DNA from 3 places in the Bradyrhizobium sp. I1.14.4 genome. Region 1 is predicted to be linked to each of the others. Evidence: predicted binding sites of a transcription regulator. Region 1 holds the regulator's gene; each other region holds the start of a gene.
The links. The regulator LexA, encoded in region 1, represses DNA repair genes until DNA is damaged. The targets are predictions, from matches to a motif close to TGTTCNNNNTGTGTTCNG.
Positions count from the first base shown of each region.

Region 2: a site for LexA is predicted at 2,186-2,203, ahead of uvrA (excinuclease ABC subunit UvrA). Genes of this name have one in related genera too.
Region 3: a site for LexA is predicted at 2,136-2,153, ahead of ABIB78_RS04325 (DUF3072 domain-containing protein). Genes of this name have one in related genera too.

Region 1 covers NZ_JBNDLA010000006.1:283,886-289,295, reverse strand. Annotated here, with positions in the region: gene ABIB78_RS15640 (hypothetical protein) at 1-87, opposite strand, end outside; gene ABIB78_RS15635 (hypothetical protein) at 233-661, opposite strand; gene lexA (transcriptional repressor LexA) at 900-1,604, opposite strand; gene ABIB78_RS15625 (molybdopterin molybdotransferase MoeA) at 1,837-3,048, opposite strand; gene ABIB78_RS15620 (HAD family hydrolase) at 3,075-3,701, opposite strand; gene ABIB78_RS15615 (hypothetical protein) at 4,552-4,704, opposite strand.
Region 2 covers NZ_JBNDLA010000006.1:1,878-7,287, forward strand. Annotated here, with positions in the region: gene uvrA (excinuclease ABC subunit UvrA) at 1-2,099, opposite strand, end outside; gene ABIB78_RS14275 (outer membrane protein) at 2,355-3,014, opposite strand; gene ABIB78_RS14280 (outer membrane protein) at 3,247-3,717, opposite strand; gene ABIB78_RS14285 (hypothetical protein) at 3,739-3,903, opposite strand; gene ABIB78_RS14290 (outer membrane protein) at 4,049-4,792, opposite strand; gene ABIB78_RS14295 (hypothetical protein) at 4,890-5,159, opposite strand; gene ABIB78_RS14300 (single-stranded DNA-binding protein) at 5,241-5,410, shown strand, end outside.
Region 3 covers NZ_JBNDLA010000002.1:145,199-150,608, forward strand. Annotated here, with positions in the region: gene ABIB78_RS04310 (inorganic diphosphatase) at 65-568, opposite strand; gene ABIB78_RS04315 (formate dehydrogenase accessory sulfurtransferase FdhD) at 749-1,000, shown strand; partial or broken gene ABIB78_RS04320 (SDR family oxidoreductase) at 1,011-1,869, opposite strand; gene ABIB78_RS04325 (DUF3072 domain-containing protein) at 2,182-2,421, shown strand; gene ABIB78_RS04330 (plasmid stabilization protein) at 2,421-2,723, shown strand; gene ABIB78_RS04335 (DUF2934 domain-containing protein) at 2,819-2,950, opposite strand; gene ABIB78_RS04340 (hypothetical protein) at 2,950-3,135, opposite strand; gene ABIB78_RS04345 (hypothetical protein) at 3,257-3,520, shown strand; gene ABIB78_RS04350 (hypothetical protein) at 3,445-4,530, shown strand.

The DNA.
Region 1 (5,410 bases):
CGTCACCGTCAGCCAGCCGAACCGGAACATGTAGCGGCCCGGCTCCGTGACGCGACCAGCTTTTTGCCATGTGACCTTATCGACCACCGCGCACGTCCTCCGTGCACGATGATGCGCCAAGGCGTCCGCCGACGCAAATCTCCTGCTGCGCCCCGGAACCCGAAATCCGGGGTCGCTCGAAATCGCTTAGGTCACTCGCCGCCGAACGGCTCATTCCGCGGCGACGATGCGTTCAACCCAAAAACAGCGATGCGAATGCGGAGGGCCGCCGCTCCACAACCTTCGGCTTGTGCTCGACCGCCGGATGCAGCGCCGGCAATTGCAGCACGCTGACGCGCTGTCCCTCGACGAGCTGGGTCACCAGCACATGGCTGCCGTCGGGAAATTCGACCGCGTCATGATGGCGATCGGGCACGTCGGGCTCGACTTCGTTGAACACGCCGACGCGATAGTTCAGCGTCTTGGTCCAGATCCAGCGGCTGTCGTAGCGAACGTTCTCGGCGAAAGCGAGCTCGGTGCCCGGCAGCATGCAGACCGCGACGGTGGGATCATTCTCCGAAGCAAAGCCGCGGGTCGACGTCCCGCGAAAAGTCGTGGTGATCAGCGTCTCTCCGACAATGGCGGGGCGCGATGCCACGGCGTGCAGACTATAGTCACACATCGGATGGCTCCTCATTGAGGTAGCGACCCGTGCCTCTCCCTGAGGCATAGGCCTCTACCAGAGTGGACGATAGCGAACGAGTATCTGCTCGTTTCTGGGCGATTGTACGACTTGCCGCAGAACGTCCCGATCACAAACACGCGACGCTGCGTGAGAGGTATCGGAGCGCATCCGGCAGGCCGCACGCTACGCTATCCTTCAAGGAACGATCCGACGTGTTGCTCGTTCCTTGCCGCCGTCAGTATTTGCGATAAAGACCGATCAGCTTGCCCTGGATGCGCACCCGGTTCGGCGGCAGGATGCGCACTTCATAGGCGGTGTTGGCCGGCTCCAGCGCAATCGATGCGCCGCGGCGGCGGAAGCGCTTCAGGGTGGCTTCCTCCTCGTCGATCAGCGCCACCACGATGTCGCCGGTGTTGGCGACGTCGTTGCGCTGGATCAGCGCCATGTCACCGTCGAGGATGCCGGCGTCGACCATCGAGTCACCGCGCACTTCCAGCGCATAATGCTCGCCGGAGCCGAGCATGTCGGGCGGCACGCTGATGGTGTGGCTGCGCGTCTGCAACGCCTCTATCGGCGTACCGGCGGCGATCCGGCCCATCACCGGGACCGCGACCGGACGGTTGCCGTCGTCCTCGGCGGTCGGCGGCGTGCTGGTGCGCTTGCCGAGGGTGCCTTCGATAACGCTTGGCGTGAAGCCGCGGCGGCCGTTGCTGCCGCCGGCCGACAGTTCGGGCAGCTTGATGACTTCAATGGCACGGGCGCGGTTGGGCAGGCGGCGGATGAAGCCGCGCTCCTCCAGCGCAGTGATCAGGCGGTGGATACCGGACTTCGAGCGCAGGTCGAGCGCATCCTTCATCTCGTCGAAGGAGGGCGGCACACCGGCCTCTTTCAGACGTTCATTGATGAAACGCAGAAGTTCGTACTGTTTGCGCGTGAGCATCTCGAGTATTCCCCCGGTTGATAGCGTCGTTCGATTCCGAGACTTTTCAGGTGGGGCCTGACCTCAGGAGCACGGTGCTCATTACAAGCGCTCCCTCGCGGCCTCCCATTTTGTAGACACTAGTACTCGAAACAAATCATGAACGGACACTATATGTTCGATATGTGTTCCGCAACCACTTAATTTCCGGTGAACGCGCTCGGCCACGCACAATCGGCGGGGGGCGAAAACCCTATTCGGGCAGCGTCAGGATCTTGCATTCGCTGCCCTTGGCAGCGGCAGGCGCAAACGGCGGACGCACGAGAAGTGCCCGTGCCGCAGCGAGATTCCCGAGCAGCGAAGAGTCCTGCTGCACCACGGGGGTTGCGATCAGCGTACCGTCTTCGCGCTCCTCGAGACGCGCACGCAGGTAGTCCTCGCGCTGGTCGTTGGCGGCGAGGTCGCGGCCGAGCAGGGCGGTGACGCGGACATGATGAATCGCTTTCCGGCCGCTCAGCGCCCGAATCAACGGCACCAGAAACAGGAAGGCGCAGACATAGGAGGATACCGGATTGCCGGGCAGGCCGATTACCCGCATCGCGCCGAGCCGGCCATGCATCATCGGTTTGCCCGGCCGCATCGCAATCCGCCAGAACGCCATGTCGACGCCCTCGGCCTCCAGCGACCGCTTGACCAGATCGTGGTCGCCGACCGAGGCACCGCCGGTGGTGATCAGGACGTCGGCACCGGTCTCTCGCGCCCGGCGGATGCCGGCGGTGGTCGCTTCCACCGTGTCGGCGGCAACCCCGAGGTCGATGGTCTCGGCGCCTTCGGCGCGCGCCAGCGCCCGCAGCGCATAACCGTTGGAATAGACGATCTGGCCCGGGCCGGGCTTCGAGCCCGGCATCACGAGCTCGTCGCCGGTCGCCAGCACCGCGACCTTCGCACGGCGGTGCACCACGAGCTCCGGATAGTTCATGGCAGCCGCCAGCGACAGCGCGCGGTCGGAGAGGCGGCTGCCGGCGGCGAGCAGCACGTCGCCCTCACGGAAGTCGACGCCGGCGGGGCGGATGTGCCGCCCGGCGGTTGCGGCTTCCGTGATCGCGATGTGGTCGCCGTCGACCCTGGTGTCTTCCTGGATGATGACGGCGTCGGCGCCATTGGGGATCACGCCGCCGGTGAAGATCCGCACCGCTTCGCCGGCACCGACCGTCCGCTCGAACGGCCGGCCGGCCGCGACTTCGCCGATCACCTTGAGCCGGGCCTTGAGATCGGCCGCATCGGCGGCGCGCACGGCGTAGCCGTCCATCGCCGACATCGGCTGTGGCGGCTGGGTGCGGAGCGCGGCGAGGTCATGCGCCAGGGTGCGGTGGTAGGCGGCATCGAGCGCGACCATCTCCTCCGGCAGGGGCTCGGCGCCGGCGAGGACGGCGGACAGGGCATCGGCAACCGGCATCAGGGCCACGCTCAGAGCTCCTTCATTCGAAAAGTTTAAATACCAAGTGCGGTCAACGCCCTTGCCACGTCATCCGTCGATGTCACGTGGATGGCATGAAGGCCGCGCGCCCGCGCACCCTCGATATTGGCGGCCAGGTCGTCGAAGAACAGGATCCGCGACGCCGGCACGCCGATCGCTTTTACCACATGATCGTAGGCCTCGGCGTCGGGTTTCCGGAAGCCGATGCTCGATGACAGGAAGACAGTCCGGAAATGGCTGAGCAACTCGGCATGGCTGGCGGAGAAATGCGCGACGTGGGCTGGATTGGTGTTGGAGAAGGCGTAGAGCGGCATCCGCCTGGCAGCCGCCGCGAGCAGGGGGGCGATTCCCGGCATCTCGCCGGTGAAGATCGCGTTCCAGCCTTCGAGGAACTGCGCGTCCGTGATGTTGATGCCGAGCGTCTGGCGCAGGTTTTCGAAGAACGCGGCGTCGTCGATCCGGCCGATCTCGTGATGCCTGAAGCTGTCGTCGACGACAAAGCGCGTGGCGAGGTCGGCCGGCGCGCAGCCGGCATGCTGCGCCCAGTGCGCCATCACCTTCTCGAAGTTGATGTCGATCACGACGCGGCCGATATCGAACAGCAGCACGTCGACGGAATGGGGAGAGAGTTGCGAGGTCATTGCGGAAACCGTGTACGAAAATTGCGGGCGGGCGGCAATGTCCTCGATTTGTGCGGCAGGCATGCGACGACGGTGCTGATGTTGGCTCCGGCTTGGTCCATTCTCACGCGGTGTCATCACCCGCGCATGCGTGTGATCCAGTATTCCAGAGACGCCGATGCTTGATTGGAGAAGCCGCGGCTTCTCCCGGAGGGATCCATAACCACAGGGTCGTGTTGTAGAAGACGGCTGTGGCCCCAGCGTCGCGCAACAATCACCTTCGGCGGTTATGGGTCCCCGGGCCTTCGCCGGGACGGCACCGAATTTGTTGCACGATCCGTGAGTCACACATCGACGTTCTCGCGACATGATTTGCCCGAGCTTTGCTGTTCGTTCCGCCCTCCTTGAAGAGGGCGCAGGGAAAGCCGGGTGCCGATTGCACCCATGGGTCCCGTGCAACAAAAAGCACGGGGGTAGGACCACAGGTGTAACCGGAGCAGTCCGGCTTTCCCTGCGCGATGGGCTACGGCTTACTTCGTGCTCTCCCCGGCGAGACTGGGCTTGCTTGTCACCGTCTCCGCAAAAACGCTTGCGCGTTTTGCGGGGAGACACCGGCCGCTAGGGCGTCAGGACCACACGACTTCACCGTCCGCCTCGTTCGCACTCGTCAGTTGCGCACTCGGCGTCCACCGCATCTCACGCCGCGTTCGTGACGACCGCGAAGCGCCCCTCGATCGGGTGAGACGGGCAAACCATACACTGAGTTGGGTGTGCTGATAAACCGAAATATTTTTGCGAAGGGGGCTTGCGCCGTCGGGCAAATCAGTGGCAGGGGCGACACCGGATTTGGCGCAGGTCCTGCCGCGCAGCCTCACAATCTGGAAAGCGCCAGGCCGAGGTAAGCGATGAGCGCGCCGGTACTGAGAATGATAACGACGAGCGCCTGCTCTGAACGTGCCTGCAAGGTTTTTCGGCTCACGGCGATGACGCTCCATCCATCAAGATCATGCTGTCCAACTAACATGGGTTGGTATCCGTTCCGGTTCCTGTCAGGGAACTTGCACGAATGTCAGCGGCGCGGGCACGTCGGAGCTTCGTCCTGTTCCAGGCCAGAAATACGCAACGCCGCCCGCTTTGAAATACGACGGACGGCGTTGGTTCTAGCCCCAGGAGGGACGGCAAAATCCTGACATGCACGGATACGGATGTGGGACGAATAAGGTTTCACGTCGTCGGACCCGTATGATTCCGGTACTCCGAAGGAGCAGAGGAAAGCGTCGGGGCGAGGTCTAGGATGGCCTGACCAAGTTGCTCTGGCCTCAGCGTGTACCCCCTCGCTGGGGCCTTTCTTTGAGCCGCCGATTCAACGGGGCCACGCGCAGAGCGTTTCGGTCCCGGACCTAACCCGGGCCGATCGCAACGGCTCGAGTCCGGGCAGCCCGGGCTCAACAGAGACCAGCAGCGAAATTCCGTTTCCGGATTTGGTGCCTAGCAAACTCTCACGCTTTGCTGGACATACGTGTAACCGTTCCAGACGGGCTGAGTTTGATAGCAGGAGCCGTAGGCAGCTGCTGCCCCGAGTGCGGCTCCGGCCGCCACGCCTGCGGCTGCGGGATATCCCCAACCTCTGCCGTAATAGCCTCCACGGTAGTAACGACCACCCGCCCATCGGGTGCCACCGCCGTGCCAGCCGGGCCTCACTCCGGGGTGGACCCCGCCGTGAAATCCGC
Region 2 (5,410 bases), 280 kb from region 1:
GCGTTGTTCAGCTTGCGGGCGATCGCCTTGTAGAGCGTATCGATCAGCAGCGTCGACTTGCCGCCGCCGGAGACGCCGGTGACGCAGGTGAACAGGCCGAGCGGGATCTCGGCCGAGACGTTCTTCAGATTGTTGCCGCGGGCGTTGACGACCTTGATGGTGCGCCGGTGGTTCGGCGGCCGTCGGTCGGGCACGGGGACCGAAAGCTCGCCGGTGAGGTATTTGCCGGTCAGTGATTTCGGATTGCGCATGATCTGGTCGGGCGTGCCCTCGGCGACGATGTGGCCGCCATGCATGCCGGCGCCGGGGCCGATATCGAGAACATAGTCGGCAAGCCGGATGGCGTCCTCGTCATGCTCGACCACGACCACGGTGTTGCCCAAATCGCGGAGCCGCTTCAGGGTGTCGAGCAGGCGGGCATTGTCGCGCTGGTGCAGGCCGATCGACGGCTCGTCCAGCACGTAGAGCACGCCGGTCAGCCCCGAGCCGATCTGCGAGGCCAGGCGGATGCGCTGGCTCTCGCCGCCGGACAGCGTGCCGGAAGAACGCGACAGCGTCAGGTAATTGAGGCCGACATCGAGCAGGAAGGTCAGCCGCTCGCGGATCTCCTTCAGGATACGCGCGGCGATTTCGTTCTGCTGCGCATTGAGCGCCTCCGGCACCGTCTCGAACCATTCGCCGGCGCGCTTCACCGAGAGCTCCGAGATTTCGCCGATATGCTTAGCCCCGATCTTGACGCAGAGCGCCTCGGGCTTCAGCCGGTAGCCGTTGCAGCCGGCGCAGGGCACGTCGGAGAAATACTTGCCGAGCTCCTCGCGCGCCCACTCGCTCTCGGTCTCGCGATAGCGGCGGTTGATGTTGGTGATGACACCCTCGAACGGCTTCTTGGTGTCGTAGGAGCGGACGCCGTCCTCATAGGAGAACTTGATCTCGTCGTCGCCGGAGCCGTGCAGCAGCGCGGCCTGCACCTTCTTGGGCAGGTCCTTCCACTTGGTCGTGAGCGTGAACTTGTAGTGCTTGCCGAGCGCCGTCAGCGTCTGGATGTAATAGGGCGACGACGACTTTGCCCAGGGCGCTATCGCGCCCTTGCCGAGCGTCAGCTCCTTGTCGGGGATGACCAGGTCCTCGTCGATATGCTGCTCGACGCCGAGGCCGCCGCAGGCAGGACAGGCGCCATAGGGGTTGTTGAACGAGAACAGGCGCGGCTCGATCTCGGGGATCGTGAAGCCGGAGACCGGGCAGGCGAACTTCTCCGAGAACAGGATGCGCTCGGGCCCGCTCTTGTCGTGGATTTTTGCAGTTTTCTTCTTGTCTTCGGCGGCGGCCGCCGCCGGCGCGTCGGCGTATTCGATCACCGCGAGGCCTTCGGCGAGCTTCAGCGCGGTCTCAAAACTTTCGGCGAGGCGCTGGGCGAGGTCGGGGCGCACCACGATGCGGTCGACCACGACGTCGATGTCGTGCGGGAATTTCTTGTCGAGCGCGGGCGCCTCGGAGAGTTCGTAGAACGTGCCGTCGATCTTGACGCGCTGAAAGCCCTTCTTGAGGTACTCGGCGAGCTCCTTCTTGTACTCGCCCTTGCGGCCGCGCACGACCGGCGCCAGCAAATAGAGGCGGGTGCCTTCCGGCAGATCAAGCACGCGGTCGACCATCTGCGAGACGATCTGGCTCTCGATCGGCAGGCCGGTAGCGGGCGAATAGGGCACGCCGACGCGCGCCCAGAGCAGGCGCATGTAGTCGTAGATCTCGGTGACGGTGCCGACGGTGGAGCGCGGGTTCTTCGACGTCGTCTTCTGCTCGATCGAGATCGCCGGCGACAGGCCGTCGATCTGGTCGACGTCGGGCTTCTGCATCATCTCGAGGAACTGGCGCGCATAGGCCGACAGCGACTCGACGTAACGGCGCTGGCCCTCGGCATAGATGGTGTCGAACGCGAGCGACGACTTGCCGGAGCCGGACAGGCCGGTGAACACCACGAGCTTGTCGCGGGGAATCTCGACGTCGATGTTCTTCAGATTGTGTTCGCGCGCGCCGCGGATCGTGATGGCGCGCGATGAGGAGCCGGCGGTCGGTTGGCGCTTCGCCTTGAGCACTTCATCCATAGCGACATTTCCGGGCGCATGATCGGGCGCCTTTTGGGCGCACGTCGCCGGTGCTGCCGGGACCTTGCGCCGATGGGTGAGAAGGCTGGAACGTAGGAAGAACGGCGGCAGATTTCCAGTGCTGAGTTGAGACCATCAACGGATAGTTTGTCTGATGGCAGCAGCCGTCAGCAGGGCCGGTTCCCAGACGCAAAAAAGGCCGGCGCGAGGCCGGCCTTTCCGAGATCGGATGATTGCTTGAACTCAATACTCTGCTCAGTACTTGGCGAGGATCGGGCCGCCGAAGTGATAGTTCACGCCGAACTGGACGCTGTGCAGGTTGAGGTCGGGGGAGGGAACGCCGAAGTAGGTCTCGCTGCCGAGGCTGCGATACAGGTACTCGCCCTTGACCGACCACTGCGGCGCGATGAACGCCTCGATGCCGGCGCCGACGGTCCAGCCGGAGTGGAAGTTGCTCTGCGAAGCGGTCACGCCGAGCGCGCTGACGCTGATCTTGTTGTCGACCCAGGCGTAGCCGCCGGTGCCGTAGAACAGCACCTTGTCGACGGCGAAGCCGATGCGGCCGCGCACGGTGCCGAGCGCGTCGACCTTGCTCTTCACGGTGATGCCGAGCGCGCTGGCCGAGGCATCGACGTCAGCCCACGCACCGTCGGCCTCGAGGCCGTACACGATGTTGCTGGTCTGCCAGTTGTAGCCGATGGTGCCGCCGGCGAAGCCGCCTTCCATCTTCGGATTGCCGGACTCCTCGCTGGCATAGCCACCGAAGCCGCCGATGTAGAAGCCGGTCCAGTTGTAGATCGCGGCCGGCGGCGGAGCCTTCACGTAAGGCGCGCGTGCCGCCATGTCGGCGGCCATTGCCGGTGCAATTGCGCTGAGGGCAAACATGCCGGCCGATGCCAGCAAAACATTCCTGATTTTCAAAGTCCCAGTCCCATTTTCTTGTTGTCCCTTCAAACATTGAAGGGAGCGTCACAGCAGTGTCGCGTGACGTACACGGGCTTCTACAGAGAAATGCCGGAAGTCGTGTATCCGTGAAACCACAATGCACGGAAAACGGCCCAGGCGAGGCGCGCGCTTGCCCGCAACGAAAAAGCCGGCGCAAGGCCGGCTCTTGCTTTCGGTGGAGCGGCGCGCGACCGCCGGTAGCTCAGTATTTCGCTGGTACGACCGGGCTCGCCGAGTTGAAGTGGTAATTGATGCCGAGCTTGACGGTGTGGAAGGTGTCCTTCCATTCCGAGCGATCGTTGAGTGCGGGCGTGTACTGGATCGGCGCGACCTTGCCGAGATCGATGTAGTTGTACTCGAGCTTGGCCGACCAGTTCGCGGCGAACATGTATTCGACGCCGGCACCGGCGGTCCATCCCCAGCGCGTGTCGCTGGCCGAGACCGAGGGAGGCGCGAGCCCGGCGCTGTAGCGATGCAGGATATCGCCAACGGCAGCGCCGCCGTTGACGAACCATAATGTTGGACCGTCGGCGTAACCGAGCCGGCCCTTGATGTCGCCAAAGCTGCGCAGTTCGGTGTAGTAGGTGTCGAGCACGCTCGGCGGTCCGACATTGATCACGCCGGAGCGGCCGGTGACCGAGGCCCAGTGGTAATCGCCCTCGACGCCGAACACGGCAGGGCCGGCCTGGACATTCTAGCCGATCACGCCGCCGACGAAGCCGCCGCTGGTATTGTAGCCTTGGGTGCTGATGAAGGCCGCGTCGTTCGGTGCGCCGAGATAGGTCTCATTGCTGGTACTCCAGCCGCCGCCGCCCTGGGCGCCGAGATAGACGCCGTTCCAACCGGTCGCGGGCGCCACAACCTGCGGCGCCGGCCTTGGGGGCTTGCGCGGCGAGATCAGCCGCCGATACGGACGAAACGCCGAGCGCGGCGGGGCCGGCCGCGCAACAAAAAGGCCGGCGCCAGGCCGGCCTTCTCGTTTGGGTCAAGTTCGCGTCGCGCGATCAGTAGCGCGGAACGACCGGGCCACCCCACTTGTAGTTCACGCGGACGGTGACGAGGTCGACGTCCTGGCGGTCGCGGACGCTGCTGAAGGCCACGCCGGTCGGGGTGGTGAGGTTGTAGGTCTTGTCCTGCATGAACAGGTGATCGTATTCGATACCAGCGGTCCAGTTCGGCGCAAAGCCGACTTCGATGCCGGCGCCGATGGTGCCGCCCCAGCGGGTGTCGCTCACACGGCCGGCGAGCACGCCGGTCGGCGTGAAGTAGGTACTAAAGCGGTTGTCGGTCAGCGCGGCACCGCCCTTGGCGTACAGCAGCACGTTGTTGACGGCGTAGCCGATCTGGCCGGTGAACAGGCCGAAGGCGTCGATCTTGGTCTGGTTGGTGAACAGGCCCGGGAAGATCGCGCTGCCGTTGCTGCCCTTCAGGTCAGCCCAGTCGCCCTGCGCTTCGAGGCCGAACACCCAGGTGCCCGCCTGCCAGCGATAGCCGATCTGGCCACCGGCCACGCCGCCGCTCGCATCATGGCAACCATCCGATCCGATGAAAATGCCGCCGGGGACCTGGTCCCAGCAATTGTGGCTCGAGCCCCAGCCGCCGTTGGCGCCGATGTAGAAGCCGCTCCAGTCATAGATGGCGGCGATCATCGGCGGCGCCTTGGTGTAGGGGCGCGCCGCGAGGTCGGCCGCCGCGGCCGGCGCAGCGAACGCAATCAGGGCAACCGTACCGAGCAAAAACTTCTTCATAGTCAATCTCCCCAGCTCCCCAATCGGCTTCCAAATGGTCCCGAAGCGCGATCTCAGACGCGAGCGCCCGCGTCATGGGTAGCATCTATACGCCGATTCAACCGGAAACGCCGTCTCCCAAATGCAACACTCGCGGAAGAAGTGGGGGTGCTGCAAGACACTGATTTGTTTTGGATTTTGAGATGTGGCGGAGCCCGCTCGGAGCTGAAATCGAAATCGGCTGGCGCTCCTTCGCCATGCGGCCGCAGCCGGGGTTGGTTGTAGCGAACAAAACTGGAACAGTGTCGGCTGCGGTGCTATATTTCAATATCCGTGGATAACCGCGCGACGGCGAGGGCGTCGAGCCGACGCCGGCCGTATAGGTCATGCACGACGCCTGCAATGTAAGTGGCGAAGGTTGAGAGTGGCTGCCGATGTCCGGCGCCCGGTTTTGAGTGGAGGTGATGCGATGGCAGGAAGCGTGAACAAGGTGATCCTGGTTGGAAATCTCGGCAAGGATCCGGAGATCCGGCGGACCCAGGACGGCCGTCCGATCGCAAATCTTTCCATCGCCACCTCGGAAACCTGGCGCGACAAGGGCACCGGCGAGCGCAAGGAAAAGACCGAGTGGCACCGCGT
Region 3 (5,410 bases), on a different contig from region 1:
TGCAGCGTGCAACATGGTCTCGAAGGGATACTGGCTCTGTCGCGGAGCCAGGGCTCCATGCGCCTCACACCGATAGGCGCTTGATCGCCCTGACAGCCGTGCCGGGTCCGCGCCACCCCAAAAACTCAAGCTCCTTGTTTTCGAGCGCGTCTGTGGCGCGGAAGAACTGCTCGAGCTCTTCCACGGCACGGGACGGTAGGTGCCTTACATCCTTGAGATTGGTCTCGAATGGTGAACGATCCGGCGCGGCAAAGACGCGATCGTTCCGTTCCTTTCTGCCTTTGCGAGTTTGGAGGATTTCGAGGATTCCGATCGGCCGACATGGCAGCACGACGCCCGGATATGTCTGGGAATCGTGAATGACGAGGACATCAAGTGGATCGCCATCGTCGGCTTTCGTCGAGGGAATGAAGCCCCAATCATAGGGATATGTGAGCCCGACCATCAAAGGTTTCGCAAGCGTGAACGCCTTCAGATCCGGGTCGGACTCCAATTTGCAGGTGCTTCCGCGGGGCGTTTCGATCACGGAGTAGATGTTCTTCTCGTCGGCCCACGTCGGGAGCTTCATTAGGTTCGTCATGGGTCTGCAAACGGCAACCTGAATCGTTTGTTCATTGCTTTTTTTGACCTCGAGCCCAGCCCGACCGGCTGCGGCCTGTGTGACATCGAGAGCCTCACCGAGGCCTCACGCCCGCTCCCGCGCCTGCTGCGTCGCGTCTTTTTTTGATGCGGGCAGATCGAGAGCTCTTTGCACGCACTCTCGGATGGGCAGCTCCTCAACCAGGCGACCCACGCTGTGCATGCGGCCGGCCTGCTTCTTCCGGATAATACTTTGATAGCGATCCGCGAGGACGTTGGACGGCTGCTCGCGATATCGGCGCCGACGGCGCTCGCGGTTCGCGTGGCTCAATCTTGCGGAATGACACTCGTTGCGGTCGCGCGCGGCGGACCGTTTGAGTTTTCACCCACCCGGACGGGATTTGCGATTGAATGCCGCTGAGTTCAAGGTCCTAGATGAACGGCTTTCCGCCGGTGACCGCGACCATTGTCCCAGACGTATAACTCGAGCGCGGATCGGCGAGCATGACGTAGGCCGTCGCAAGCTCGGCCGGTTGGCCTGCTCGCTTCAGCGGAACCTGCTTGCCAAAATGCCTCACTGACTCGTCTGGTAATGTCGACGGGATCAGCGGAGTCCAGATCGGCCCCGGCGCGACGGCATTCACGCGAATGCCTTTCTCGGCCAGCATCTGCGCAAGTCCTCCGGTAAAATTCTGTATCGCGCCCTTGGTCGTGGCATAGGCCAGCAGAATCGGATTCGGCATGTCCGAATTGATCGACGCCGTGTTTATGATCGCGCTGCCGGGCCGCATATGCGGCACCGCCGCCTTTGCCAGATAGAACATCGCGTGGATATTGACGTCGAAGGTCAGCCGCCACTCCCTCGTCGGAGATATCAGCAATATCCTTGAAACTGGCCTGGTGAGCGGCGTTGTTCACGAGGATGTCTAGTCCCCCGAAATCCTCGACCGCCCGTTCGATCACGGCGCGGCAATGCTCGGGGCTGCGAAGGTCTCCGGCGACGAGGAGGGCCCTGCGCCCTTCCGCCTGGACCAGCGCCTTCACCTCATGCGCGTCGTCGTGCTCATTGAGATAGGAGATAAGAACGTCGGCGCCTTCGCGGGCGTAGGCGATGGCCACGGCGCGGCCGATGCCGCTGTCGCCGCCGGTGATCACCGCTCGCTTGCCCGCCAACTTGCCGGAGCCCCGATAACTGGACTCGCCGTGGTCCGGATGCGGATTCATTCTGGCGGTGACGCCGGGCATCGACTGCTTCTGGTCGGGGTAGGGCGGCTTTGGATAGTCCGACATAGCTCTCTCCGCAAACTGATGGATTTCAATTGCCCAGTTAAGCGAGCGTTCCTGGAGGCCGGCCGAGGATAACGATAGCGAGACGAACATGCCGTGCGGGACCTTCCTCTCCTCGATGGGCCGGCGTAGCGCGTCTCAGGAACCAAACGTCATCGCCGACCGGGATCGACAGTCGCCGCGGACGATGGCGAGTAGAGCCGGAACCCGGCCTTCGCAACCGTGTCCGGCGCTCTGGGATGAGTGCAGTCAAGGATTCGTGGTCCTGCAGGAACACCTCATGAACTCTGCCGTTTCTAGCGCAAGGAGGTATTCATGAGCACCAAGGAAGGCGCCACAAATAGCAACAAGGACTGTGATGACTGGTTGTCGGGAAACGAGCCAATGACCGATGCCCTGGCGTCTGACCTGCAAATCCTCTCAGAACAAGCACGCCTGCCTTTCACTCTCGGGAAGGATCTCACCAAGGCTGAGGCGTTTAAGCTAATTGATGAATTACGTAGGAAGGCGGGCGTCGAAGATACCGCACACGAAACTTGGCAAAGGAGGCGGTAATGCCCCGTGGAGACAAATCCAGCTACACTGACAAGCAGAAGCGAAAGGCCGAACACATTGAGGAAGGGTACGAAGCCAGAGGCGTTGACGATAAGGAAGCCGAACGGCGGGCATGGGCAACGGTCAATAAAGAAACGCATGGTGGCAAGAAGAGCGGATCCGGCAGAGGTGCCAAGGAAGACCATTCGCCATCGCGTAAAGGTGGAAAACTCGGCGGGAAGGCATCAGCTAGTCGGCCGACAGCTGAACGTTCCAGGTCAGCCAAAAAGGCCGCGAGAACTCGCAAACGCCGCGCAGCGTGAACAGGCGAGCAGGGTTCTTTGCAACGCATGTAGCGATAGTTCGTGAACCGAGGTCCACTTCGGCCGCCGCACGATCAACAGCAGCACAACCTGCGTCAGTCGATCATCTCATTATCCGCGAGTTCGCGCTCGGCCTGAAAATTCAAGTCCTGGCCCTCAGGCCGGCCAGCATCCTCCCAACGCTGACGCGCGCGAGCGCGTTGCGCAGGTCCGCGTGGACGAGACATCAGTCACTGGAGCTTTTGCCTTGGCTCATCGGCAACATCGCATTTGGCGAAAGAGTTAAAGGCAAGGCCGAAATTTTCTCCGTCTGGGCCGGAGCGCGATCTTCTTTTGCAGAAGCTCGGCCAAATCGATCGAGCGATGCAAATTGAGAAATGGCTGAACTGTCCCGGGCTGCAGCTTCCAGCATAGACCCGATCCGAATCGGGAGCCGGGGCCGCTCGCTATCCCAGGGAAACCCGAGGCTAGGCAAATTAGGAGCCAAAGCCGGAGTCGAACGTTCGAGATACTGGACGATCGGCGAGAGTAACATGGAGACGATTGAAGCCTATCTGCGTCGGAAATCCAATGAGCTCAGTCTCCTCGATGGTTGCTTGGACAAGCCGCTCGCATTGGCTCCCCCGCGATCGATCGATCAAGTGATCGAACATAAATTCAGGCTAACGGCTGCTCTTCGAGCTCAACACGATCTGAAGGATTGGGCCACGACAGAAACTGCATGGTCACTTGGGAAGCAGGCGGCGATGGCCCGTTCAAGTTCCGATATGATTATCAGCGCGCCGATCTCGACGTGACAGGGCCATCGTTCTACGGGGTCGAAGGGGTAGCCAGATGCGAAACCGTCTACACCTCTTCGGGCATGGCCTCCATTTCGGCGCTGCTCTTGGCCTCCTCTCATGTATTCGATCGAGCGGTTATCGTGGTCCTGCCTGGGACATACGGTGAAACTTTGGAGTTCATCAAGGCATACGCCCCCCACTTAGGGATCATCACGGCCGAGGGAGCATTGGATGAGTCCGTCCCTCGCTCGCGATTGCCCCGACTCCTGCTGCTCGATTCCTGCGCGACGGCGAAAAATTTCGAAGCCTGCATGCGATCGTGTTGGGCAGAGTTCGACCTTCTGATCTTCGACACCACTTGCTTTTCTGGCGGATCTGGCCGCATCAGGCGGGTCCTACGACGGGCACGAAAATCCGAGGTGCCAACGGCGATGATCCGAAGCCATACCAAGCTAGATTCGCTCGGGGCGGAATATGGACGGCTGGGGTCCACCGCCTTCATGCATCCAAAGGACGATCCATGGAGCCGCTCGCACCTTAGGAAGCTGCCGGATGAGACGCGGAATGCGGTCAGGCTACTCGGAGGCGCCGCACTGCCGGCTCACTTCCCGCCCTATGTCGGAAGCTCTGATTATCGGTCGCTGACGAGCCGGAGAGTGGCTGCCATCCTTCGCAACGAGCGCCGCACTGCTCGGTTTTTCCGAGGCGCGCTCGACGGGCTCACCGGCGAGCTAAACTTCGCCCATGGACTTTACGTCACGCTGAAGTGCAGGCACCGGCTGGATGAAGAAACGGCGAGGAAAGCGGCCTCAAAGATGAGTGCGGATCTCGGTCGAGCCGGCTTTCCGATACGTCACGCCGGAAGCTTTGGCTTCGACTTCGCGGCGGCGGAATGGTTTCACGACGTAGCGACCGGCGATTTCAGCGTCCGCATATCAGTCCCAGATCTACCTACGGCGCTTTGGGACGAACAAACTTGCGCGATAGCTCGATGGTGGGCCGAGTACAACCGCTCTCGGTCCTGACAACGGAGTTGAGCTAGTCGCTCTTGGGAACTCGGGGTCTGAGGGTGGGCGCCGCCGGCTCGATATCCTCGAGCTAATCGACGTCGCGGTGGCATTCGGCTTCGATCTCTTGCAAGCCGGTTAGGGCGCTCCGTTCCGAATAGCTGCTCTTTTTCTACGAAACGGATGCAGCGGCGGATATCCAGCCGACCTTTGCCGCGTGGCGGCGCTTGAGGCGCGCAGAGATGGTATACCCGATCACGGCCGAGGCTTACCCGTAGGCGTCGGCGGTGGCTGAGCGACCGAGCGCGTTCCCGGCTGCATCACGAGGGCGTCCGTCAACGCCTGCCTTACGTGCTCAGCCTGTTCTCGCGTCAGGCTCTCGGCGAAGCGTCCATCCTTTTTTAGCTGCGCTGGTCCCTTGAGTTCTCGATCATAAACCATCCAGTTGGTGCTTCCTCTCCGAGCGAGGAACCTGGCCTGCAGTGGTGCTGCGCTGTTCAAGGATACCTCCCGATTGGTCGGGCCGACGGTCTCAAAAATACACCGGCCGGCGGCGTTTATTCCTGAACCGGACACTGAATTTCCAGCAGCAAATATCGTGCAGGGTTTCATGCCACTGGCCGGACATGGGATCGAGAGGGGCGCGATGCCGCACTTGTCGGGTTTGTCGGTCCACGACGGGAGCACGCATTATGATACGCATTATCACTTGTCGAACGGTGCTGAAGGTGCGACAGAATCATTTCATTAGTCTCATTAGTCGCGCTGGCGCTCCCTCATGGCTGCCGCCTTCGGATGAGATCCTTGGACGGGTCCCTGCTCTGGAGCTATCGCGCGAGCGGCTGATTGGCGGTCTCGCTGATTGGCGGTCTCTGGGACCATAGCAATGAACAGCAGT